One region of the Pseudoalteromonas undina genome, then DNA from elsewhere that is predicted to be linked to it. Evidence: predicted binding sites of a transcription regulator. Region 1 holds the regulator's gene; the other holds the start of a gene.

The links. Region 1 encodes LexA, which represses DNA repair genes until DNA is damaged. Its sites were predicted from a motif close to TACTGTATNNNNATACAGTA; they were not measured.
Region 2: the regulator LexA is predicted to act here: its motif matches at 9,419-9,438, upstream of ruvC (crossover junction endodeoxyribonuclease RuvC).

What each region holds. Positions count from the first base shown of each region.
Region 1 is NZ_AHCF03000003.1:2,297,518-2,310,180, forward strand. Features, by position in the region: gene PUND_RS14245 (chemotaxis protein CheA) at 1-4, opposite strand, end outside; gene PUND_RS14250 (response regulator) at 19-381, opposite strand; gene PUND_RS14255 (STAS domain-containing protein) at 390-662, opposite strand; gene PUND_RS14260 (SCO family protein) at 825-1,442, opposite strand; gene cyoE (heme o synthase) at 1,439-2,368, opposite strand; gene PUND_RS14270 (COX15/CtaA family protein) at 2,381-3,370, opposite strand; gene PUND_RS14275 (hypothetical protein) at 3,383-3,877, opposite strand; gene PUND_RS14280 (SURF1 family protein) at 3,867-4,607, opposite strand; gene PUND_RS18455 (DUF2909 domain-containing protein) at 4,620-4,931, shown strand; gene PUND_RS14290 (cytochrome c oxidase subunit 3) at 4,831-5,706, opposite strand; gene PUND_RS14295 (cytochrome c oxidase assembly protein) at 5,742-6,272, opposite strand; gene ctaD (cytochrome c oxidase subunit I) at 6,272-7,864, opposite strand; gene coxB (cytochrome c oxidase subunit II) at 7,864-9,006, opposite strand; gene lexA (transcriptional repressor LexA) at 9,482-10,099, opposite strand; gene PUND_RS14315 (M12 family metallo-peptidase) at 10,404-11,894, shown strand; gene PUND_RS14320 (PaaI family thioesterase) at 12,045-12,488, shown strand; gene PUND_RS14325 (hypothetical protein) at 12,490-12,663, opposite strand, start outside.
Region 2 is NZ_AHCF03000003.1:1,705,995-1,718,657, forward strand. Features, by position in the region: gene nadA (quinolinate synthase NadA) at 1-1,037, opposite strand, end outside; tRNA gene PUND_RS11470 (tRNA-Lys) at 1,186-1,261, opposite strand; tRNA gene PUND_RS11475 (tRNA-Lys) at 1,332-1,407, opposite strand; gene ybgF (tol-pal system protein YbgF) at 1,579-2,331, opposite strand; gene pal (peptidoglycan-associated lipoprotein Pal) at 2,345-2,884, opposite strand; gene tolB (Tol-Pal system beta propeller repeat protein TolB) at 2,920-4,278, opposite strand; gene tolA (cell envelope integrity protein TolA) at 4,287-5,192, opposite strand; gene tolR (protein TolR) at 5,197-5,628, opposite strand; gene tolQ (protein TolQ) at 5,615-6,319, opposite strand; gene ruvB (Holliday junction branch migration DNA helicase RuvB) at 7,210-8,217, opposite strand; gene ruvA (Holliday junction branch migration protein RuvA) at 8,225-8,842, opposite strand; gene ruvC (crossover junction endodeoxyribonuclease RuvC) at 8,845-9,369, opposite strand; gene PUND_RS11525 (ABC transporter permease) at 9,502-12,003, opposite strand; gene PUND_RS11530 (ABC transporter ATP-binding protein) at 11,993-12,663, opposite strand, start outside.

The DNA.
Region 1 (12,663 bases):
TCACAGTGCACTCCTAAGTTAACGGATTACTTTTTTTAGCACGGCTAATAGCTGATCTGGGTTAAAAGGTTTTACAATCCATCCTGTTGCCCCAGCAGCTTTACCTTCTACTTTTTTATCCATCCCCGACTCCGTAGTAAGCATAAGCAGCGGTGTAAACTTGTAATCTGGTAGCCCTCTTAGCTCTCTAATAAGTGTGATCCCATCCATAATTGGCATGTTTACATCAGAAATAACTGCATCAAAACCTTGTTGCTTGGCAATGGCTAATGCCTCGCTGCCATCTTTGGCTTCGGTAACATCAAACCCTGCTGTTTTTAACGTAAAGCTCACCATTTGGCGCATTGATGCAGAATCATCGACAGCTAAAATTCTTTTCATATAAACCTCTAGTTAGTACTTTCTGAAGCTAAATATTCACTTAAACCGAGTTGTTCAATGGCATTTTTTAATGCGTCACTGCTGCCAACCCAGGCAATTTTTTGATTGATAGTAAGAAGGTGTTTTTGTAGGGCACAAAGGAGTTGAACCGAGGCGGTATCAGCAGACATGACATCGCTAATATCCAGACAAATATCTCGGCTATTATTAAGCTCGCTTAATAAATCTTGATGTAAAACGTCAACCTGAACAATTGAAAGCTCATTTGGTAGTTTAAGCATTTTTAAGCTTTTCCTTATCAACTCAATCCATAACAAAAGCTTAGACCGAGATAAAGAAAACGCCATAAAAACGACTAAAAAATAACTAATTAATTAAAAACAGCTGTTAAAAAACGTAAAAAGGGGCACAAATCCCCTTTAAAATTGTTAAACCATTAAAAACTAGTTTTTGTAGTAATCTGCTATTTCAATAAATTCCGCTGTTAATTTTGTAGTATTCACCAAAGGCACATCTCCTTGTTTAAATTCGGGCTTAAAAATAGCTCTCAGGGCGCCACTACCATCAACAAGTGCAACCGATGCACTATGATCCACCGCATAGTCAGATTCATCACTATCACTAATTGCATAAATTAATCCCAGCTCTCGTACAAATGGAAATAAGTCTTTATGCTCCCCAGATACAGCTAAAAATTTAGGGTTAAAATAATCTATGTACTCTTTACGCTTTTGAGCAATATCTCGTTTAGGATCAACAGATATAAACCACACCTGCAGTGGATAGTCAGCTTGTAAGTTTTTATAGACATTGTTGAGCTTAGCAAGCGTCATTGGACAAATGTCAGGGCAGCTTGTGTAGCCTAAAAACACTAAGTTCCATTGATCTAAAAACTGCTTTTTGGTTACTAACTCCCCCTGTTGATCATTCAGCGCGAAATCGGATAACGGTTTTGCAGTTTCGTACACTAATGCATCAAGATCTTGTAAACTTTTTTTATCATCACATGCCGATAAAAAAAGCACCGAAAAAACAATTAACCCACACCATAACTGCTTCATATAACTAGCCATTTATCTATAAATAAGATAACAAAGAGTATCATTAAATGAACAATCGAAAAACGAAATAAATCCATTGCGGTGTCTTCTTTGGCGGCAAATTTTAAGTTAATTGCTTTGTATATAAAGAGTATATTGAGGATACAGGCCCCACTTAAATAAATAAGTCCCGACATACCTATCAAATAGGGTAATACACACACAATGGCTAATAGCACTGAGTACGCGAGCACACAGGTTTTACAAAAGTCGATTCCATGGGTGACAGGTAACATAGGGATTTTAGCGCGTTCGTAATCACTTTTACGCGCGATTGCTAACGCCCAGAAGTGCGGAGGAGTCCATGTGAATATAATCATAACCAACAACCAAGGAGCGGCTGCCATTTGATTGGTTTCAGACACCCAACCAAGTAAAGGTGGCATGGCGCCAGCCAAACCACCAATCACTATATTTTGTGGCGTGGCGCGTTTTAAAAACGACGTATAAATAAATGCGTAACCAACAAGTGCAAATAATGTAAGTATGGCAGTGAGTGTATTTGCCCACAACATCAACATAATAAACCCTGCCACGCCAATAACAGCAGCAAAACTCAATGCGTGTAATTTACTTAAGCGCCCTTTGGCGACTGGGCGGTGGCGTGTACGTGCCATTTTACTATCAATTTCACTATCAACCACATGATTGATAACGGCAGCTGCCGCAGAGAGTAAACCAATCCCTAATAAACTTATGAACTGAACCCCAATGCCTCTACCAACGTCAGGGGCGAGAGCCAAGCCCACCCATGCCGTTAACACCAACATAGCCACCACTTTAAATTTACTGATTGCTAAATAATCTTGGATTAAATGATAACTTTTAGTCAATAACGATGGGCTATAAACGGGCTGCATTGCTTTTTTGTTAATTGTAAGTGCCATAACGATTCCCCTTTAGGTACGGACTTTTAGGTAATAACATAACCTAACCATAGTTAATAACAGTATGGCAGCCATTAAGTTATGCGCCAGCGCAACACTGATCGGAAAGTGAAAATATACTACAGCTAACCCCAACGCTATCTGGCAAAATAACGCTACCAATACACTCACTGTGCAGCTTTTAATTTTTTGTGAATAGGCATGGCTGTATATTCGCCACATAACGAGTGCCAACACAATACAAGTGACCAATGCCCACATACGATGCAGTAAATGAATAGACATACGCGCTTGTTGTGACAACACGCCAAACTCATAATTGCTGTGCTCTAACGGTAGCTGAAAAACACTACTGAGCGAAAACGGCTGAGCATAGCTACATAGCGGTAAACCATTACAATGTGGCGCGGCATAATTAGCCGCTAACCAGCCACCTAAGGCGATTTGTAAAATAAGTACCGTGAGCGCCACCAAGCTTAGTTTAAAGTGAGGTTTTGCACCTGCGTCCCCCCCCGTAATTGGCTGGCTAGTCAGCCGTAAGTACAACAACGTTAATAACGCAAAAATACTAAACCCTCCGAGTAAATGCCCCATCACAATAAGCGGCTGCAGGTTCATAGTAACCGTCCACATACCTAGCGCGGCCTGAAAAATAACAAGCAAAAGCAGTAGCATCGGTAATTTTACGGGCGTAGTCGGATACTGACGTTTTACAAAAGCCAAAATAAACAACACTAAAATTAATACCCCCAGCGTGCCGGCAAAATAGCGATGAATCATTTCTTTCCATGCTTTTGCTGTTTCAAATATCATATCGGGGTAGCTTTGAATCGCATGCGCAATCTCGGCTTCATGTTTTGGTACGGTTAAAAAGCCATAACAACCAGGCCAATCGGGGCAACCAAGCCCTGCGTCACTTAACCGCGTATATGCGCCTAGAGCTACCACAATTAATGCGAATAAACTCGTTGCTAATACCAAATTTTTATAGTTTTTATACATAGCAGCCTCTACTTAGCTTGAACGAGAGTAATTAAGTAATTTTTTTAGATCTTTTAATAATCCCTTTTGTATCAAACGGTTTTCTTGTGGTTGAGGGTTAAATGGATATTCCAGCACAATCAGTCCCATATGGTCGATTAAATATAAACTCGCGGGTTTTAATTGTTGTTGTTCAGCAATCATATGCCAATGCGGCTTCGCAGCTTTGGGTCTCCCCATTATCGCCATATCTACTTTGTGTTGATTTTTGCCAAGGGCAACATATAAATTATCTAAAGCAGCGAGCTGCTCCGAGCAAGGCTCTTCGCATTGTGCTGAATAATTTAAAGCAATGGTCCATTGTTTTGGATTATGCTGCTGCCAATTGTCTAGCTTTATTTCACGTTCTAAAAACTCACCATGATTAGTAATTGCTGTAGGTAGCCAATCAAGTTTTAACGCGCTGTAAGCCAGCACTAAAGGGATAGCGCAGCATACAACAAACAGCAACAGGGGTTTATTTTTCATTATCTATCCTCTTCTTGCTTGCAAAAATAGCAACTACCACACAGGCAATCGCAATTAAAAACCACTGTACTGAGTAGGCATAATGTTTTTCTGGACTCATCACAACAGCTTCATAATGGGGGGCCGCAATCTCATCTTCGTCGCCTTGGCGATAGGCCATAAAATCCACTAAAGTTCGCTGGGATTGGCTACTGAGTGATTGCAGATCAATGATTTGAATTCGTTTAGCTAAATCTGACTGAGTATTGCTATTAGCTAAGGTAAAGCCACTTAAATTATCTTCTTTAATTTGTGCCGTTAACGTAAATTTACCACTAGGTATTGTCACGTTTGGTAGGATTTCTCTTGATCGGCCAGCTTTTACCCAACCTAAATTAACTAATAAAAAGCGCGACTCATCAGGTAATTTTAATAATGTCAGTAAGTCGTATCCAACCTGTCCATTATAAATTTGGTTATCGAGCAGCCAATAATTATTGGTATCAAAATAACCACTCAGCGAAACTAATACGCCGGTTTTATTCCACTCTTTTGGCAGTTGTTGCAACTGTGCCCAGCTCATAACTCCTTGCTGTTGAATATTTTCAATGGCATTAAGCTGTTGTTGCTTTTGATCTGCGCGCTGTAATTGCCAAAACCCTAAACGCATACAAACTAATACCACAATAACAACCAGGCAAACTGTGATTATTGAGCTAAGCTTTTGTTTGTTAAATACAACTAACTGCATAGGGTAAATCCAGTGATTATTAAAATTATTATTGTTCTACTGTTATTATTTATATTGTTTAATTTATTTCGTGCTTTATTTATTATGGTGTCGGGAAAAACCAATGGACGCCCCATGTCTCACTTTTTAGGGCGTCGAGTGTTATTTTCTGTTGTGGTATTAGTGATGGTAATTGCCGCACTAAAGCTCGGTTTAATTACGGCAAATCAATCACCTTTGCCCACTACAGTACATATACAAAAACAAACAAACATAGCCAAACAACATCAACAAAATGCCAGTACCACGCCGCAGCTTGAAACGCGAAGTGCTTATTTTTTGTAAAGTGGCCTTTTAAAATCCGTAGGAAAACGATTAATAAAATAATGGTACCTAAGGTGACATGCATACCGTGAAAACCGGTTAGCAAAAAGAAGGTATTACCGTAAATTCCCGCATCAAGGGTTAAATTAAGGTCATTATAAGCATAAATATATTCTTCTACTTGGAGCCCTAAAAAGCATACTCCCAGCAAAATAGTTACGCCTAAAAACACCTTAAGTGGAGTACGTTTGTTATTTTCCATCGCTACATGGGCAAAATGCAGAGTTACCGACGAAGCCAATAAAATAAGGGTATTTATCAGTGGTAACCCTTGCCAACCCATTGCTTGAGTAGAGGTGCCCCCTGGGGTATTTAACAATGGCCACACAGCCTCAAAAGTAGGCCATAACACTTCGTTAGTCATGGCGTTGTTATCGGCGCCTCCAAGCCAAGGCACAGAAAACATGCGAGCATAAAAAAGGGCCCCAAAAAAGGCCATAAAAAACATGACTTCTGAAAAAATAAACCAGCTCATACCTTGTCTAAATGAGCGATCCATTTGTGCAGAATATAAACCTTGATGCGACTCTTCAATCACATTTTTAAACCAGCTAAACAGCATATAAAGCAATACGGCAATACCCACATACAGTAAGTAAACACCACTGCCTCCCTCTTTACCCATATCCATAACTGTTAAGGCTGCCCCTACCGCAATAAAAAATAGCGCCACCGCGCCAACTATTGGCCATGGGCTTTGATCAGGTACGTAATAATGTTCATATTTTTGATTCATTTCATTTGCTCCTAGTTTTTCACTAGTTTTATAAGCTAGTTATTACTGGCTACTAACTTCTCGCTAATATCAAATACGGTATAAGACAGAGTTAACTCCTCCACATCACTAGGTAACTCAGTATCAACATAAAAAAGTAATTTAAACTCTAACTCCTCGCCAGCCTTCAAAGGTTGCTGGTCAAAGCAAAAACACGCTATTTTGTGTAAATACTTAGCCGCTTTACCCGGCGCTACCGAGGGTATCGCTTGCATCACTTTGTCTTCATTACTGTTGTTTTTAGCGCTAAACATAACCTCACGCATGGCCCCTGGTTTTACATCTACACTGTATTCTTTAGATTTAACCTCAAAAGGCGCACCACTTTGGGCATGGGTGGTAAAACTAACGCTAACTTCTCTATTCTCAGTAACCAAGGTACTTTGCTGTGCTTGTTCTAGCGAGGGCTTACCATTAAGCCCGGTTATATCGCAAAACACGTCATATATAGGTACCATGGCAAATGCAAAAGCAAACATTGCAATGCAAATAACCACCAGCTTTTTTAATAACGGCAAGTGAGTCATTATTTAATGTCCGGCGGCGTTGAGAACGTATGATATGGCGCTGGTGAATCAACTTCCCATTCAAGCCCTTCTGCCCCATCCCAAACTTTTGCAGGCACTTTATCGCCCCCTTTTGCACATTTATACACAACAACAACGAACAGTAATTGCGATAAACCAAAGGCAAACCCACCTATACTAATAATGGCGTTAAAGTCAGCAAACTGCAGTGCATAATCTGGAATTCGACGTGGCATACCAGCTAACCCCACAAAATGCATTGGGAAAAACAGCACATTTACACTTACCAAGGACAACCAAAAATGCCATTTTGCCAAAGTAATATTGAACATATTTCCGGTCCATTTTGGCAACCAATAATAAGCCCCCGCCATAATAGAAAATACCGCGCCCGTCACCAGCACATAATGGAAGTGTGCAACTACAAAGTAGGTGTCGTGGTATTGAAAATCAGCAGGTGTGATCGCCAACATCAATCCCGAAAAGCCACCTAAAGTAAACAGCACAATAAATGCGATACTAAACAGCATCGGCACTTCAAAGCTAATAGAGCCACGCCACATAGTTGCTACCCAGTTAAATACTTTTACGCCGGTAGGTACCGATATCAACATAGTCGCGTACATAAAAAACAACTCACCCGCCACGGGCATACCTGTGGTAAACATATGATGCGCCCACACAATAAAGCTCAACAAGGCAATCGAGGAAGTGGCGTACACCATAGAGGCATAACCAAATAGTTTTTTACGTGAAAAAGTAGGAACAATCGTAGAGATAATGCCAAAGGCAGGCAAAATCATAATATAAACTTCAGGATGACCAAAAAACCAAAATATATGCTGGAACATTACCGGATCGCCACCACCAGCGGCGTCAAAGAAGCTGGTCGCAAAGTATTTATCGGTGAGTACCATAGTAACTGCACCAGCAAGTACCGGCATTACTGCAATAAGTAAAAAAGCCGTGATCAGCCATGTCCACACAAATAACGGCAGTTTCATCCATGTCATACCCGGAGCACGCATATTCACTATGGTGACCACCACATTAATGGCACCCATAATCGAACTGATACCCATTATATGTACCGCAAATACAAACATTGCTGTGTTGTCGTTACTATAAGTGGTGGAAAGCGGAGCGTAAAAGGTCCACCCAAATGCAGGACCGCCACCAGGCATAAACAGTGACGCTAACAAAATCAAAAACGCAAATGGTAAAATCCAGAAGCTCCAGTTGTTCATTCTCGGTAATGCCATATCTGGCGCACCAATCATTAACGGAATCATCCAGTTTGCCAATCCAGTAAATGCAGGCATTACTGCACCAAACACCATGATTAAACCGTGTACTGTGGTCATTTGATTAAAAAAGTGAGGATCAACCAATTGTAAACCCGGCTGAAATAACTCAGCCCGAATAACCATAGCCATTGCTCCACCAATCAAAAACATGGTGAGAGAAAAAATTAAATATAAGCTTCCTATATCTTTATGGTTGGTTGTAAATAACCAGCGCTTAAAGCCTGTTGCAGGTTGATGGCCATGATGAGCCTCATTGGAATTAGGTTGTTCTGCAATGCTACTCATTATTTAGCCTCCCCATCAGCATCCAGTGCCGCTTGTATTTCGCTTGGTTGAATTACCTCTCCGGTGTCATTACCCCATGCGTTACGCTTATAAGTAATAACGGCTGCTATCTGCTTAATAGATAATTGCTTTGCGAAAGACTGCATCGCTGTACCTGGTTTACCATGAAGTAAGATATCGATATGACCTTTGATATCACCTATAACTATTGGGCTGCCTTTAAGTGCTGGAAAGACACCCGGCAAACCTAAACCTGTAGGTTGATGACACGCTGCACAGCTCGCCATATAAACTTGCTCACCAAGAGCCATCAGCTCCTCTTTTGGTACCACTTGATCTAATAACGCAGCGTCTGCTTCAGCCGCTTTTTGTTTAGCTTGTTTAGCTTCTGCCAACCACGTTTTGAAGTCTTCTTCTGTTTTTGCTTCTACCACAACAGGCATGAAGCCATGATCTTTACCACACAGCTCTGCACACTGCCCGCGGTAAGTACCTACTTCATTAATACTGGTCCATGTTTCGTTAATAAACCCAGGGTTTGCATCTTTTTTAACTGCAAAATCAGGTACCCACCATGAGTGAATTACATCATCTGAAGTCATTAAAAAACGTACTTTTTGATTAATCGGTAGCACCAGCGGCTTATCTACTTCGAGTAAATAATTCGGGTTTTTATCGGCAAGATTCGTTATTTCATTTTGAGGAGTCGCTAACATTGAATAAAACTCAACGTCCTCCCCCATATACTCGTAATGCCACTTCCACTGTGATCCAGTAATTTTTATGGTGATATCAGCTTTGCTGGTATCCTCCATGGCAATTAACGTTTTAGTCGCAGGAATGGCCATAACAATTAAGATGACAAAAGGAATGGCAGTCCAGAGTATTTCTACTTTGGTACTTTCATGAAACTGGGCAGGGACAGCCCCTTTAGACTTGCGATGATGGATGAGTGCCCAAAACATAATGGCAAACACGATCACCCCAATCACACAACATATTAAAAATATGGTCATGTGCAGTTGGTATACATTATTACTTATATCAGTTACGCCTTTACGCATATTATATTGGCTATTAGCAAGCACATTTTGCGAAAAAACTAACAATATAAGCCACAAGGAAGAACTCAGCTTACCCATGTGACGGCTCCTTTGATGCTATTGCTGACGCAAAGCGAAGAGGCATACGGCTTAAACGCCCATTCGTTATTTTTATTTTTTATAAGGGTGCTGGAGTTACTAAATGTGTGTGCTCAAAACGACAAGGCTGTGAGTTATTTTTATTCCAGCTCTTTAATAACTAGTTAAAAAATAAACAATAAGCAAGGTGAGTATGAAAAATAAACAAGGGGGTTACTTAAAAAAGTGCAGCAAAAAAATATTAACTAATGAGGTAATTAATCTAAGAGTCAGAGTTGGTAAGGGGTAGCTTGAATAACAGCGGAAAAAATATAAAGTTTTATGATTTAAAACAATTAGAATAAATTTGTTTATCTATAAAGTATTTAGTGATTTTTTGAAATAACAAAAAGCGATTCACAAGCAATATCGTACAAAAATAATTCATGTAAAAACAGCGCCTAATCAATATTAAGCGCTAAGTTATGTTTAAATATCACATCCAATCAGCGTTACGAATAACACCCACCGCTAAACCTTCAATATTGAAAGATTCATTCTCCAAGTCTACTTCAATAGCTGAAAACTCGTCATTTTCAGCATGCAGTAATACTTTTCTGCCGGCTTTTTCTAGACGTTTAACCGTAACATCATCATCCACTCGAGCAACAACAACCTGACCATTTTCAGCTACTTGAGTTTTATGTACAGCGAGTAAGTCGCCATCCATAATGCCAATATCTTTCATACTCATGCCGTTAACACGCAGTAAAAAATCGGCCGCAGGTTTAAACATTAAAGGGTCAATTTTACAGTGGCTTTCTACATGCTGTTGCGCCAATATTGGCTCACCCGCAGCAACTCGACCAATTAAAGGTAAGCCCAGTTGCTCTGGCTCTTCTTCTTCAACAAGCTGAATACCCCGACTCGCGCCCGGCTTCATTTTAATCACACCTTTTTTAGCCAGTGCTTTTAAATGTTCTTCTGCAGCATTTGCACTTTTAAAACCCAGTGTTTGTGCAATCTCGGCACGTGTAGGAGGCATACCAGTGTCTTTAATAAACACTTTGATAAGTTCGAGTATTTGCGCTTGGCGTTTCGTTAATGGTCGCATACAACTGGTTTTCCATACAGTACAATTAACTGTGAGTATATACAGTTATTTTAAGATCGCAAATATAAATTAAGTTAGTTCCACTGATAATAATTAGCTTATCGCATTAGGATATAACCCGCTCTTAACTACTAAAAATTATTTTTGCACTGATTAAAGCAACCCATCAACAGTAAAAATAAAAAATGTATCTTAAAATTTACAACAATAGTTAATTTTAATAGGTGGCAATGTTAATTAATTGAAATAAAAATATTAGCGTGTACACTTTATGTGGACAAAACAAACCAAAAAGGACTATGAAATGAAAAAATACTCACCTTTATTTATCGGACTCCTATTCAGCGGCTATACACAAGCTCAAGTTCCGCTTTTTGAAGTGCAATATATTAATGAGTCACAAAGCGTGGCCACACAAACAAGTAATCAATTACAGTTTGGCCAGCCTCTTTTTGAGCTCACAAATAGCACAAATACCTTTCTTTTACCTGTTAAAGGTAACGACATTGAATTTATAAAAAGTTCAACAAGTTTGTCAGCAACGGGAAGCTTAATTTGGATTGGTAAAAGTTTAGAAGATGACGAAATAACACTTATTAAATCTGCAAAAGGCATTTCGGGTACTGTAAAAGTAGGTGAACAGATATATAAATTACAACCAAATAAGCACTCTGGTCATAATTTCATTGAATTAGATCCCCAAAAGCAGCCAGCTGAACATGCTCCCGACTATAAACAGTCTAATCACCTGGAGTTTATGAGTGAACAAATTTTAATAGCTCAAAACACTCAATCGGTAATGGCTAACGAAACGCAAAGTAATATTAGTTTATTAGTTTTATATACCCCAGCAGCAGCTCAAAAATCAGGGGATATAAATAGCTTAATTGATCTTGCGGTTGTTGAAACCAACCAAGGTTATCAAAACTCAGGCGTCAACGCAGTTGTTAGCATAGCCCACATGAGCCAAATTAATTATACTGAAGCTGCAAACTCAAGTACTGATTTAAATCGTTTAGCAGCTAAGAACGATGGTTATATGGATGAAGCACATACATTACGCGATCAATTCGGTGCAGATGTAGTTATATTAGTAAATGATGTCAATGGTTACTGTGGCCAGGCCAAAGCCATTGGCGCTAATGCTCAAAGCGCTTTTGCTATGGTCGATTATAATTGTGCAACGGGCTACTATTCCTTTGGTCATGAGATTGGGCACTTACAAGGCGCTCGCCATAATCCAGAAAACGATCCTTCAACAACTCCTTATTCATTTGGACATGGTTACCAACAGCCTCAATCACAATGGCGTTCAGTGATGGCATATAATTGTCCAGGTAATTGTACACGTATTAATTACTGGTCGAACCCTAATAAATCATACAATGGAGATGTAATGGGGACTTCGGCAGAACATGACAATGCCAGAGTGTTAAACTTAACTAACCCTATTATTGCAAACTTTAGATCTTCAACCCCCCCAATTCCTGGTGACAATGTACTCCAAAATAACCAAGCAATTATGGTTAATGGCGCAAAGAATAGCGAAAAATTATTTACATTTGCAGTACCAAGTGAAGCAACACAAGTTACTTTTAGAACATCAGGTGGTAGTGGTGATGCTGATATATATGTAAAATTTAACGAAACGGCATCCACAAATAATTTTGATTGTCGCCCATATAGAAATGGCAATAATGAGAGCTGCAGTGATACTCGCAGTGGAAATTACTCTGTCATGCTCAAAGGCTTTGATGCTTATAATAATGTAGAACTGGTCGCTAGTTACCAATAATAAGCAAGCTACATAAGCAGGCGTCGTAGTATGGCTACCTGCTTAAATTAAGCTAAAAAAATTTTATTTGCTATCACTCACGACAAGATTTAAATTTCACCTTAATATGAGCTCAATTTTATATTTTTAAACATTCTTTTAGGAGCGAGTATGAGCATTTGGCACCAACCAATTACATTAGAGTTTTGTAAGCAATTAGATCAAGGGATCACTGGCCAAGGCACGCTCATGAAGACCATGGGAATTGAAATCAGTGAAATTGGAGATGACTACTTAGTCGCCACTATGCCGGCAATTCCAGAGCATCATAACCCTATGGGTATAGTGCATGGTGGTGCCAATGTGGTCCTTGCTGAAACCGTAGCAAGTTATGCCGCTAACTTTGTAGTTGATTTCAGTCGATTTTATTGTGTTGGGCAAGAGATCAGCGCAAGCCACTTAAAAGCGTCACGCAACGGCACATTAACGGCTACCGCAAGGGCTTATCATATTGGTAAACGCAGCTCAGTTTGGGACATTAAAATAACCAATAGTCGCAATGAGCTTTGCTGCGTATCAAGAATGACCGCAGCCGTAGTCGAACGAAAAGGTTAAATTACTTTTCCAGAGGGTAAATAGTAACTTCTATGCCTGCGCCAATTGCAGATATGCGTAACAAGGTATCTGCATGCAAGGCCTGATTAAAACATTTTGGCGACGTACCCGACTCAAATCCCATATCAAAGGTTCTACGAGAACAACTTAACCATTGCTTTAATGCATTGCGTGA
Region 2 (12,663 bases), 590 kb from region 1:
TTTGCCATATTGGCTGTAAAGTCTAGCATGCGATTTAATGATTTAAGTGCGCCTTCACGCAAATCCATATCAACAAACACTTCTTTACCGCTGGCATCAATCAGTGCTTCCTCAATCGCTTGTAAGCCGTTCATTGCCATCCAAGGGCAGTGAGCGCAAGTTTTACATGTAGCGCCGCTACCAGCCGTTGGCGCTTCAAAAAACTCTTTATCTGGGCATAGTTGCTGCATTTTATAAAAGATACCGCGATCGGTCGCCACAATAAACTTTTTATTAGGCATAGTTTGCGCTGCTTTAATAAGCTGGCTAGTAGAGCCAACAGCATCAGCGAGTTCAACAATTTCAGCCGGTGATTCGGGATGCACCAATACGCCTGCATCTGGATGCAAGACTTTAAAGTCTTTTAGCGCTTTGGTTTTGAACTCATCATGTACAATACATGCGCCGTTCCACATGATCATATCGGCGCCAGTATTCTTTTGAATATAACTGCCTAAATGCTTATCTGGGCCCCAAATGATTTTTTCGCCTTGCTCATCTAAGTGCTCTACTATTTCAAGTGCACACGATGAGGTAACTATCCAATCAGCACGCGCTTTAACCGCGGTAGAAGTGTTAGCATACACTACCACTTTACGGTCTGGGTGTTGATCACAAAACGCTGAAAACTCATCCACTGGGCAACCAATATCTAATGAACAAGTCGCTTCAAGTGTTGGCATAACCACGGTTTTGTTAGGGGTTAAAATTTTAGCAGTCTCACCCATAAAACGTACACCCGCGACGATGATCATATCGGCTTCATGGCGAGCGCCAAAACGCGCCATTTCGAGTGAATCGGCTACACAGCCGCCCGTTTCTTCAGCAAGTGCTTGAATTTCAGGATCAGTGTAATAATGAGCAACAAGTACCGCGTTTTTCTCTTGCAGTAATTGTTTTATACGCGCTTTATATTCGCCTTTTTCGTCTTGTGTTAACGGTGCCGGCTTAGGAGGGAAAATATAACCTTCAGGCATAATAGTTTGAGCTAAACTCATGTTCTCGACCACTTTATTTACAGTGCAATTAATAGCGCAAATTATACGAGAAACGAACGCTAAATAATAGCAATCTAGTCAGGCAGTTTATAAATAAAAATAAGGGAGATACTAAGAAATATATTATACGGAGAAAGTGTACCAGAAGTGGTGGGTCATGATGGACTTGAACCATCGACCAATGGATTAAAAGTCCACTGCTCTACCAACTGAGCTAATGACCCGCTCACTGTGCTTGTTAACACTTTACGTAAATCCGCCGATTAAAGACCAAACTTTATTAACAATAAAGAATGGTGGGTCATGATGGACTTGAACCATCGACCAATGGATTAAAAGTCCACTGCTCTACCAACTGAGCTAATGACCCGCTCTTTTTGTCGCATTTCGAGTGGGGTTACCATTCGTTTGCTGCGGGCGCTTATAATACTTATTTATAAAATGAGTGCAACCGAAATTGTCTCTTTTTTTAAGTTTTTATGTCTAGTTGAGCAAATTTAGACCGCTTATGACAAAAAGCAGTCTAATCAAGCATCAACATTTATTTTGATAAGCGATCTGTGGCTAGTTTAGCAGCAGTTGTACTTGGGTACTGATTGATTAGCTCATTCAGTATTTTTTGCGCTTCAGCCTTTAACCCTTGCTCTTGTAAAAGTGTACCAAGCTTTAACATTGCATCTGGGCGCTTATTTGAATTTGGAAATTCGTTAACAACTACTTTGAAATGCTCGGCTGCTTTTACACCGTCATTTTTAATCGTTAATAATTGCCCAAGCCAATAATGTGCGTTTGAGGTGTACACTGAATTTGGATACGTTGTTAAGAACGCTTGAAACTCTGGAATGGCTTGATCATAGCGCTTATCTTTCATTATAAGCGCAACAGCACGCTCGTACGCTTCGTTTTCAGATAAATCACTGCTGTAGCTCTGATCGCTACCTGGTTGCGTGTAGTCTGTTGTAGGCGCTGGAGTAGCTGGTTTAGCATATGCTTGGCTAACACGGTTTTCTATTTCTTGATAAAGCTCGCGCTGGCGCTGCAATACCTTTTCAAGTTTATAGCTTTGCTCTTCGGTAACACCGCGAATTTGACTCACTTCATCTTGCAGTAAGTTAAGCTGTTGCTGTAACTCTACTTGTAAGAAATTACGCTGTTGCATCATGCTTTCAAGGGTTGCTAAACGCTTTTCAATGCTCGACTGTGAACTTGCAGCTTCTGAAACAGGAGCGGGAGCAGCCATTAACTGGGTGCTCCCGCTCAATATCATGGCTGCCAAAATAATTTTCGGCTTCATAATATCTCTTATCTTAGTAAACTAGTACCGCACGGCGGTTTTTAGCGAAAGCTTCTTCAGTGCGAGATTTAACCATTGGTTTCTCTTCACCGTAGCTAACTACTGACATTTGGCTTGCAGAAACACCTAAGCTTTGTAGGTATTTTTCAACTGCTTGTCCACGGTGCTCACCAAGTGCAATGTTGTACTCTGGTGTACCGCGCTCATCTGCGTGGCCTTCGATTAATACTTTAACAGAAGGGTTTTTAACTAAAAACTCAGCGTGTGCACGAAGTAGCTCGCCGTATTGACCTTGAATCGTTGCAGTGTCAAAGCCAAAGTAAATGATTTGCTCTTGACGAAGCGCTTCGTACTTTTGACGAAGTTGCTCTTCTGCTTTTTGCTCTGGCGTCATTGTTGCTACTTCAACTGTATCAGTTGTTGTTTGCTCAACAGTTGCTTGGTTAGACTGGTTAGCTGCATTTTCATCGATATCTGAAGATGAGCTACAAGCTGCTAGCGTCATTACTGGCACAGCAATTAGCAGGCCTTTAAGTATTTTGTTAAGTTGCATTGAGTAGATTCCTATTTTGAGTAAACCAGCAATTATTACTGTAAATATGGCGACCAAGCCGGTGCCTTCACTTGTCCATCAAGCACAGGTAAGCGTGCTTTAAAACGGCCGTCCATCGATACTAGCGCAAGTACCTGTTTATTATTATGGAGCGTGCTGTATATAATCATCGAGCCATTTGGCGCTATGCTCGGCGATTCATCAAGGCGAGTTCGAGTTAAAACTTGGAACGCACCTGTAGCCAACTCTTTCTTAGCAAGATGATACTGTCCGTTAGTACGGTTTACCATCACTAATTCTTTTCCGTCTGGCGAAATAGAACCCGCTAGGTTCATGTCACCATCAAAGGTTAATCTTTGAGATCTGCCAGTTTTTAAATTTAACTTATAAATCTGAGCATTACCACCCCTTTCCGACGTAAATACTATATCTTGACCATTTGGGTACCACGAAGGTTCGGTATCTATACTACGATGGCGTGTTAATCGTGTCTCTTTACGTGTTAGTAAGTCTAATAAGTAAACCTCAGTTGCACCAGTTTTATCTTTTGACAGCACTAACAGTAGCTTTTTACCGTCTGGCGAGAACTGCGGCGCACCGTTAATTCCTTTATAGCTGGTGATCAATTCACGTTTACCGGTATAAATGTCTTGAATAAAAATTTGGCTCTGGCGATTTTCGAACGTTACATACGCTAATTTAGTCCCATCGGGCGACCATACTGGCGACATTAACGGCTCTTTTGAGCGTAATAGTACTTGTTCATTGAAGCCATCGTAGTCGGCAACCACTAACTGATACGGCTTTTCATCAGTATCACGTACAATAACATAGGCTATTTTTGTTAAAAACGCGCCTTTTTCACCAGTTAGTTTTTCATAAATCACATCACTAATACGATGCGAGTAGCGACGAAAACCGGTTTCACCAATCACGCTTTGACGCGCTTCTAAAATATGGTCTTGGCTTTGAACCAGCTTACCGTTGCTCATCATTTGTGTTTCACCGCCAGTGATTTGGCCGCGAATAACATCAACCAACTCATAACGCACTAAATAGCGTCCATTGGTTTGCTGCTCTACTTCACCAACCAATACAGCCTCGACACCTTTATTAACCCAGGCACCATAATCAATATCAGCATCTTTATGAGGTTGTTGCGGCATTTGCGACACACTCACAGGCTTAAACTTACCGCTGCGCATTAAATCGGCAGCAATTACATCACTTAGCTGCTGTGGAATAGGACCAATACCTTGGTATTTAAATGGCACAATCGCAATCGGTCTTGCGCCGTCAATACCTTCAGTAATAACAATTTCAAGTGCCGCATGTGCAACACCCTGAAACCCTAATATTAAAACTAAACAGGCTATTTTAATTTTGTTAAACATGTCATCCCTTAAAACTCTGGCGCGATGGTTATATTAATATTCTTTAGTTGCTCGAATACGTCTTTATCTTTAGATACCGGTAATGTGTCGGCCATGCGAACAGCTCTTAATGCAGCCTCACACACTAACTTATCACCGCCTAACGATTTAACTTGTGTTACCAGCCCATTAAACCCAAGACGGATATTTATGCGGCATTGCTGGTTTTTCATTTTTTCATCAATTAATAAGTTTTGTTGAATACGCGCCATAATTAATGCGCGGAATTTATCAACTTCACTCACTACTTGCTGTTGACGTATTTTATTACGTGCCGCCTGCTCTTTGGCAAGCTGCTCTTGCAGCATTTGCTCTTGAAGTGCTTGTTGGCGTTTACGCTCAGCTTCTTCAGCGCGCTTTTTACGCTCTTGTTCGGCTTTTTTAAGTGCCGCTTCTTCCGCTTTACGTTTGTCTGCAGCCGCTTTTGCTGCGTTTTCAGCCTCTTGCTTTTGCTTTTCGGCTTGCTTCGCTTTTGCTCGCTCGCGCTGTTCTATTTCACGGGCTTTTTTAGCTTGTGCTTGCGCTTGTGCGGTTTCTTTCTCTTTTGCTCTGCGTTGCTGTTCAAGCTTTTTAATGCGTCTTGCTTCAGCTTCACGCTGTTTGCGTGCATCGGTTGCTCTGCGTTCTAAATCGCGAATACGTTTATCTTCAGCACGCTTTTTATCATCTTCTTTCTTTTTAAGCTCAGCTATTTTTTGCTCAACTTGCTTTTGATCAATCGTAACCGCCGAAACCGCTTTCTCTGGCTCAGGAATAGCCGCATTGAGCGTTACTTCCATTACTTTAGGTTTAGGAGGATGAATGTTTGCTGACGCATACAAAAACCCACCTAACGCTAAATGCAGTAATACTGATTTAATTAGTGAACTACTCATACAGCTACTTGGTCCCCTCAAAGGATTCGGTCATTAACCCTACCGACGGTACACCTGCATTTTTTAAAAAGTCCATTAACAGTAACACTTCCTGATACGACACTTTACCCGAGCCTTTGATCATTACAGGCACATCTGGGTTTTTCATTAGTTGCAGCTTAATTACTGCAGCTACATCTAATGCTTCCATTGGTTCCTCAGGATCGGTACCTACACTCACATAATACTTACCATCGGCATCAATAGAAGCAATTATGGGTGGCGTATCTTTCGTATCAACTAAGTCCGACTCTTCCATTTTTGGTAGGTCTACTTTTACACCATGAGTAATTAACGGCGCGGTGGCCATAAATATAATAAGCAGCACCAACATTACATCAATGTATGGTACTACATTAATTTCTGCGACTGGGCGACGCTTTTTACGATGATACATTCGCTTGAGCCTCTATTTGGGTAGCTGCTTGACGGTGTAAGATATTGGCAAATTCTTCCATAAAGTTAATGTAGTGAGATTCTAACTTTTCAACTTTATTAGCAAATCGGTTATAAGCAATAACAGCAGGAATTGCAGCAAATAAACCCATTGCTGTAGCAATTAACGCTTCTGCTATACCAGGAGCAACCATTTGTAAGGTTGCTTGTTTTACTTCACCTAGAGCAATAAAGGCATTCATAATACCCCAAACAGTACCAAATAAGCCGATGTAAGGGCTAATTGAACCAACTGTTGCTAAAAACGATAAGCTTGATTCTAGTTTTTCAATTTCGCGAGAAAGCGCAACCCGCATTGAACGGTGTGTGCCTTCCATTACAATGCCCGCACTTTGAAAGGTATTTTTTTTATGACGTGCAAACTCTTTAAAGCCTGAGGTAAATAAAGCCTCAATACCAGCAGACTGGCCACCGCGAGAAGAAATTTCGTTATATAGTTTACTTAGGTCAACACCAGACCAAAAACGTTGCTCAAATTTTTTGGCATTTGCTAAGGCGTCAGAGATGGCTTTTTTACGTTGAAAAATAATAGCCCATGACATAACCGACATAGCAACCAACGCTAGCATTACTAATTGCACAAGCAAACTGGCTTCTAGAATTAGATCTAAAAAATTAAGCCCTGATCCCACGTTAAACTCCTAAATAATTAAAAACATCAAATTGATTTATTTGAGTAAGGTAACTTAGCAATACATTAGCCACCATTAAAGTTTTGCTAGTGTATCTAGTGTATTTACTGCTGACAACGATATTGCTGTGAATAGACAACAAAAAACGTTAAAAAAACAGCTTTACTCAATATTTACTACTTAACTCTTGTTCTACTGTATAAATAAATAACAACAAAGCTTTATGGAAGCACGCTTAGTTTCACTAAAGAGTGACAAAAATGCGCTGTTTATTCAAAATTAATGCATAAGCACTCATAACCAGCACATGCTTACCTTAACGTAATAGTAAAACTAATACCGAACGTTAATATGTTAATATACATAAACAAAGCATTTCATTAACTTATAGAATTAATGATTAATTAACATGCAACAATAAGCAAAAACAAAAAACCGCTGCTATTAGTTTTTTTAATCTGAAAATATAAATTTTCTAGTTTGAACAAATTGTGTCGCTTCGGTATTATTCTCCCATACCGAGCTAGCGCATTAAATGAAAGCTATTTCATTGAATCCAGTTCCTCGTAATATGATTTATTTCGTATTACTTTTTTACTTCTTGGGGTATGACCTCAATAAGTAAAACGTAGTTCCCTAGATTACTTCCTTAAACTTGTTGTTTGCCCGCATTTTTTGCGGGCTTTTTTTTGCCTACAATTTATCAAACCATCTCAACTCGGGCTAAATAAGCAGTCGAACAATAGCCTGATATGTCTTAACGCTCAGTGAATTATTGGCAAAGTAAAATACGTAATGTTTGCGCATAAAAAAAGCCACTGTCGTTAAAAAGGCAATGGCTTTAGTATTTACCCTAAACTCTGGATAATAAATCTATCTCAAGCTGCTAATTAGTTTTGCTTGGGAAGTAAACCAAAATGATGATACGCATTATCCGACACTATTCGTCCGCGAGGCGTGCGCTGAATAAAACCTTGTTGAATTAAAAACGGTTCAATCACATCTTCTATGGTTTCTTTTTCTTCGCCTATGGCAGCCGCTAGGTTGTCAAGGCCAACCGGGCCACCCATAAATTTTTCAATAATGGCGAGTAAATATTTGCGGTCCATGTAATCAAAGCCGCTTTTATCAACATCAATCATATCGAGGGCTTGCTGAGCTACCTCGGCATTAACTGTACCATCTGATTTAACTTGGGTGTAATCGCGCACACGGCGCAATAAACGGTTTGCAATACGTGGTGTGCCACGAGAGCGCTTGGCAATTTCTGCCGCGCCATCGTCACACATTTCTAAATCAAGGTAATGCGCTGAGCGCCCCACTATATGCGACAAATCCTCAACAGAATAAAACTCTAAACGCTGTACAATACCAAAGCGGTCACGCAGTGGTGAGGTTAATGAGCCCGCACGCGTGGTTGCGCCAATTAAGGTAAATGCAGGTAAATCAAGCTTAATAGAGCGTGCTGCAGGCCCCTCACCTATCATTATATCGAGCTGGTAATCTTCCATTGCAGGGTAAAGTATTTCTTCTACTTGTGGGCTTAAGCGGTGAATTTCATCAATAAACAGTACATCACCTTCTTCAAGATTAGTAAGCAATGCAGCTAAATCGCCGGCTTTTTCAAGCACAGGGCCAGAGGTGGTTTTAATGTTTACATTTAATTCGTTGGCTACAATATTAGCAAGCGTGGTTTTACCTAAGCCTGGCGGGCCAAATATTAATAAATGATCCAACGCTTCACTGCGGCTACGCGCAGCTTCAATAAATATTTCCATTTGTTGCTTAACATGCGGCTGACCACGATAATCGGCCAGTAACTTAGGCCTAATAGCACGATCTATGGTGTCTTCATTGGTTTTTTCAGCAGCATCTATTAAGCGATCAGCTTCGATCATAATTTACTCACAGCATTGATTTCAAAGATTCTTTAATTAGAACCTCAGTCGACATATCGGGTTTGCTTACTGATTTTACTGCTTTTTGCGCTTGTGGCAATTTATAACCGAGCGCCACTAACGCCGAAACCGCATCATCGGCCGCATTATTAGCTATAGTTGCATTGCTCGCAGGCTCTATTACGGCGCTGTCGCTAAATGGGGTAAATAAGTCGTTGCCCCAATTTTTTAATCGGTCTTTCATTTCGAGCACTAATCGCTCGGCGGTTTTTTTACCTACCCCTGGCAGTTTAACCAAGGCCGTAGCGTCTTCATTATTTACGCAACTTACAAACTGCTGCGCCGACATACCCGACAAAATAGCTAAACCCAATTTAGGCCCTACACCATTGGCTTTTAACAGCTCTCGAAATAAGGCACGTTCGGTTTTATTATTAAAGCCAAACAATAACTGTGCGTCTTCGCGCACTACAAAGTGAGTGTATACAATGGCGTTGTCGCCCACTTTGGGTAAATCGTAAAAACAAGTCATTGGCATTTGTACTTCGTAGCCAACGCCACTCACTTCTAATAATATTTCTGGGGGCTGTTTTTCAACTAACACGCCGTTTAAGCGACCTATCATTGTTATTTCCTTAGACGTCCTCTAACGGTTTTGCTTGCGCTACCCGCTAGTTTTATTAAGTTTTGTTCAGAGTGAGCATGGCAAATCGCAATCGCGAGTGCATCTGCTGCATCGGCTTGTGGCGTACCTGGCAGTTTAAGTATATTTTTAACCATATGTTGTACTTGCGATTTATCTGCTCCACCGTTACCCACCACGGCTTGCTTTATTTGTCGTGCTGAATATTCAAACACTGGTAAGTCGGCCATAGAGGCCCCCACAATGGCAGCACCACGAGCTTGACCAAGTTTTAAAGCAGAATCGGGGTTATGTGCCATAAATACTTTTTCTATGGCAAAGGTTTCAGGCGAAAACTGCTCTATAAGCTGCGTAATACCTTGGTAGATCATTTTAAGTCGGGTGGGAAAGTCATGATCGGCTAATTTAATACAGCCACTGCCTAAGTATGTAAACTTAGCACCTTGGTGCGCAACCACACCGTAACCCGTTAAACGCGAGCCCGGATCGATCCCTAAAATAATGGCCAAACAGCACTCTCATTATTGTTATTTATTAATAATGCTAATAATGCCAGAGCACTGTATAAATTACCAGTACCAAGCCAAAACAAAAATGCCTACTTAAAAAGTAGGCATTTAAACTCTATTTGGCCAAAAAGTTTACGCCAATGCGCGCACTAAGCCTTGGGTGTTTTGTTTGAGCGTACGGGCAATCATAAAATAACCTAAACCTGCTACAAACACGCCACCAGCAACGGGGCCAATAATCCAAATATTTGGATGCAGCTTACCCGCCAAATCAAACATTTGCTGCTGCACTATTAACAGTGCAATATCACTGAAAAATGCAGCGACCAGTCCGGCTAAACCGCCAAGCAATAAAAACTCATATAAAGTAGCATTTTTTATTAATCGACTTTTAGCGCCTAATGTACGCAATATCACAATTTCTTGCATGCGCTCACCTAAGCTTGCTTGCACCTGCGATATTAGTACCAACGCACCACATAACACCACAATAGCCAATACAAAACCAATGGCTAACGACACTTGCTCAATAGTCGATTGTATTTGCTTAACAAAATTATCTACATCAATTGCTGTAATGGTGGGGTATGTACGTAATAACTGGCTAAAGTCGCGCTTTTGCTCAGGTTCAATGCGTACCGATGAAATATAGGTTGCCGGAAAGTCGCTAAGTACATCTGGGCTTAAAATAATAAAAAAGTTAGGCTTGAGTGTGGCCCAATTTACTTTTCGCACACTGGTTATTTTAGCATCGAACGACTGCGCACCGATTAAAAATGTAAGAGTATCGCCTAATTTAACATCGAGGCGCTGCATCATTGACTCTTCCAGTGAGGCCTCGGCAACGGCGTCATCGCCAAACCACTGGCCATCGATAATGTCATTTTGCGAAGGGACTTCGTCAAGCCAGGTTAAATTGAGCTCGCGGCCAATGCCTGAGCGGGCTTCTTCGTCTTTTTTCTCGTTATCTTGCAGTGACACTTCACGCGCAACCGCTTCACCGTTGACGGCATTTACGCGACCACGAATAGTCGGGTAAAACTCCGACACCTGAATGCCTTTTTGTGCTAAATATTCATTAACTGGGTCCAGTTCATTTTGCGTAATATTCACTAAAAAAGCATTAGGTGCATCACTTGGTAATTGTGACTGCCAATCAGAAATAATATCGTTTTTAAGCACAATTAAAAATAATAGTAATTTAATCGCTAACGAAAAACTAATTAACTGTACTGCATTAACATTGGCGCGCTTTTGAATAGACGCAATAGCCAAAGACCAGCTGTTACCCGGCTTTAAGCCAAGCTTGCGGCCACCGCCAAATATTAACTTAGAGATTAAAAATAACACCAAAATAAGCGCAAGCGTTGAGACAAACAAAATAAGCGTAATTTTTATGTTATTACTAAATAACCACATTAATAAAAACACGGTGAGTGCACTTAGCCCTAAATGAATTTTACTTACCGCAAGGCGATCACCTAAGTTACGGCGAAGTACTCTGAGCGGTGGAATATCAAATAAATCTAAAAGTGGCTTAATAGAGAACATAACCGCACAAATAACCCCTGTACTAATCGCCACCAGCCAAGGTTTAAAACCAGCCATGGGCAGTTCGGTACCCATACTTTTAGCTAAATAACCGGTAGCCATCTCTTGCAAACCATAGCCAATAGCTAGGCCAACAACTACCGCCATGGTACATACCATTAATAAGTGCATAAGGTAAATTTTACGGATCATATCGCGGCTGCCGCCTAAGGTTTTCATCATTGCGACTGGGTCGTATTGACGCTCACAATAGCGCTTAGCCGAAACTGCAATAGCAACCGCGGCTAAAATAATCCCTAGCAAACCGGCTAATAACAAAAAGCTTTCAGCTCTATTTAAGCTATTTGAAATAGGCGATTGGCGGTCTTTAACACCATACCAATTTTGGTTTTCTTTAAGTTGCGGTTTTAGCCAATCGTAAAAACTATTTATGTCGCTTTCATCGCCTGCATACAACTGGCGGTAAAATACACGGCTACCAGGCTGTATTACTTCAGTTTTTGGTACGTCGTCAATATTAATAAGTACCCTGCGGCTACTAGAGAACACATTAAACGGCGCATCGGGTTCTTCAACAATCACCTTTTCCACATTGAATAACGCAGCACCCAGCTCAACTTGGTCGCCTACGTTTATATTTAAACTATAAAAAACCGACTCACTTAACCACACGTTACCGGGGGTTGGTGCCCCTGGGGCAACTTCTGTTTCGGCGTTTAAGCCCGACTTAACCTTTAACTGGCCTTTAAGCGGGTAACTGTTTGACGCAGCTTTTACTGAGCTAAATTGCATTTCATCGTTTGCAAACAGCATAGTGTCAAAATACACCATTTGCGCTGTTTCAAGGTTTTGCTGTTTAGCTTGAGTAATATAAGCGGTATCTATGGCATGGTTGCTGGCCAATACCCTATCAGCGGCAATAAAGGCACTGCTTTTTTGTGCAATACTTTGTGCGATTCGCTCAGTCACCATAGATAAAGTAAGCACCGTTAGCACCGCTAAAGCGATGGCAGCACTTATGACGGTTAGTTCACCACGGCGAAACTCTCGAGAAAATAGTTTAAGTGCTAATTTAGCCCACATTTGCCATTTCCTCAGTTGAATTGTGAACCAGCTCACCGGCTTCAATCTGAATAATACGTTCACACTTTTGCGCCAGAGCTTCATCGTGGGTAACTAAAATAAGCGTTGTGCCATTTTGCTTATTTAAATCAAATAATAACGACTCAATCATATGGCCGTTTTTGCTATCTAGGTTAGCTGATGGCTCGTCGGCAAACAGTATTTTAGGCGAACCCACAAATGCACGAGCAATCGCAACACGTTGTTGCTCACCACCAGATAACTGCGACGGGTAATGATCAATGCGATGGCTCAGGCCAACTTTTTCAAGTAACGCGAGCGCTTGCTCTTTAGCATCATGTTCACCTGCAAGCTCGGCAGGTAGCATCACATTTTCAAGTGCGGTTAAACTTTGCACCAACATGAAAGACTGAAATACAAAACCGACTTTAGCGGCTCTCAGTGCTGCTCGCGCTTCTTCATCTAACTTGTGCAAAGGCTCACCATCTAACATTACCTCGCCACTGCTGGCGGTATCAAGCCCTGCTAGCAAGCTCAATAATGTAGACTTACCAGAACCCGATGTGCCAACAACAGCAACAGACTCACCATGCTTGACATTAAAGCTGATGTCGCTGAGGATGGACAACTCACCTTCGAAGGTGGAAACCACTTTAGACA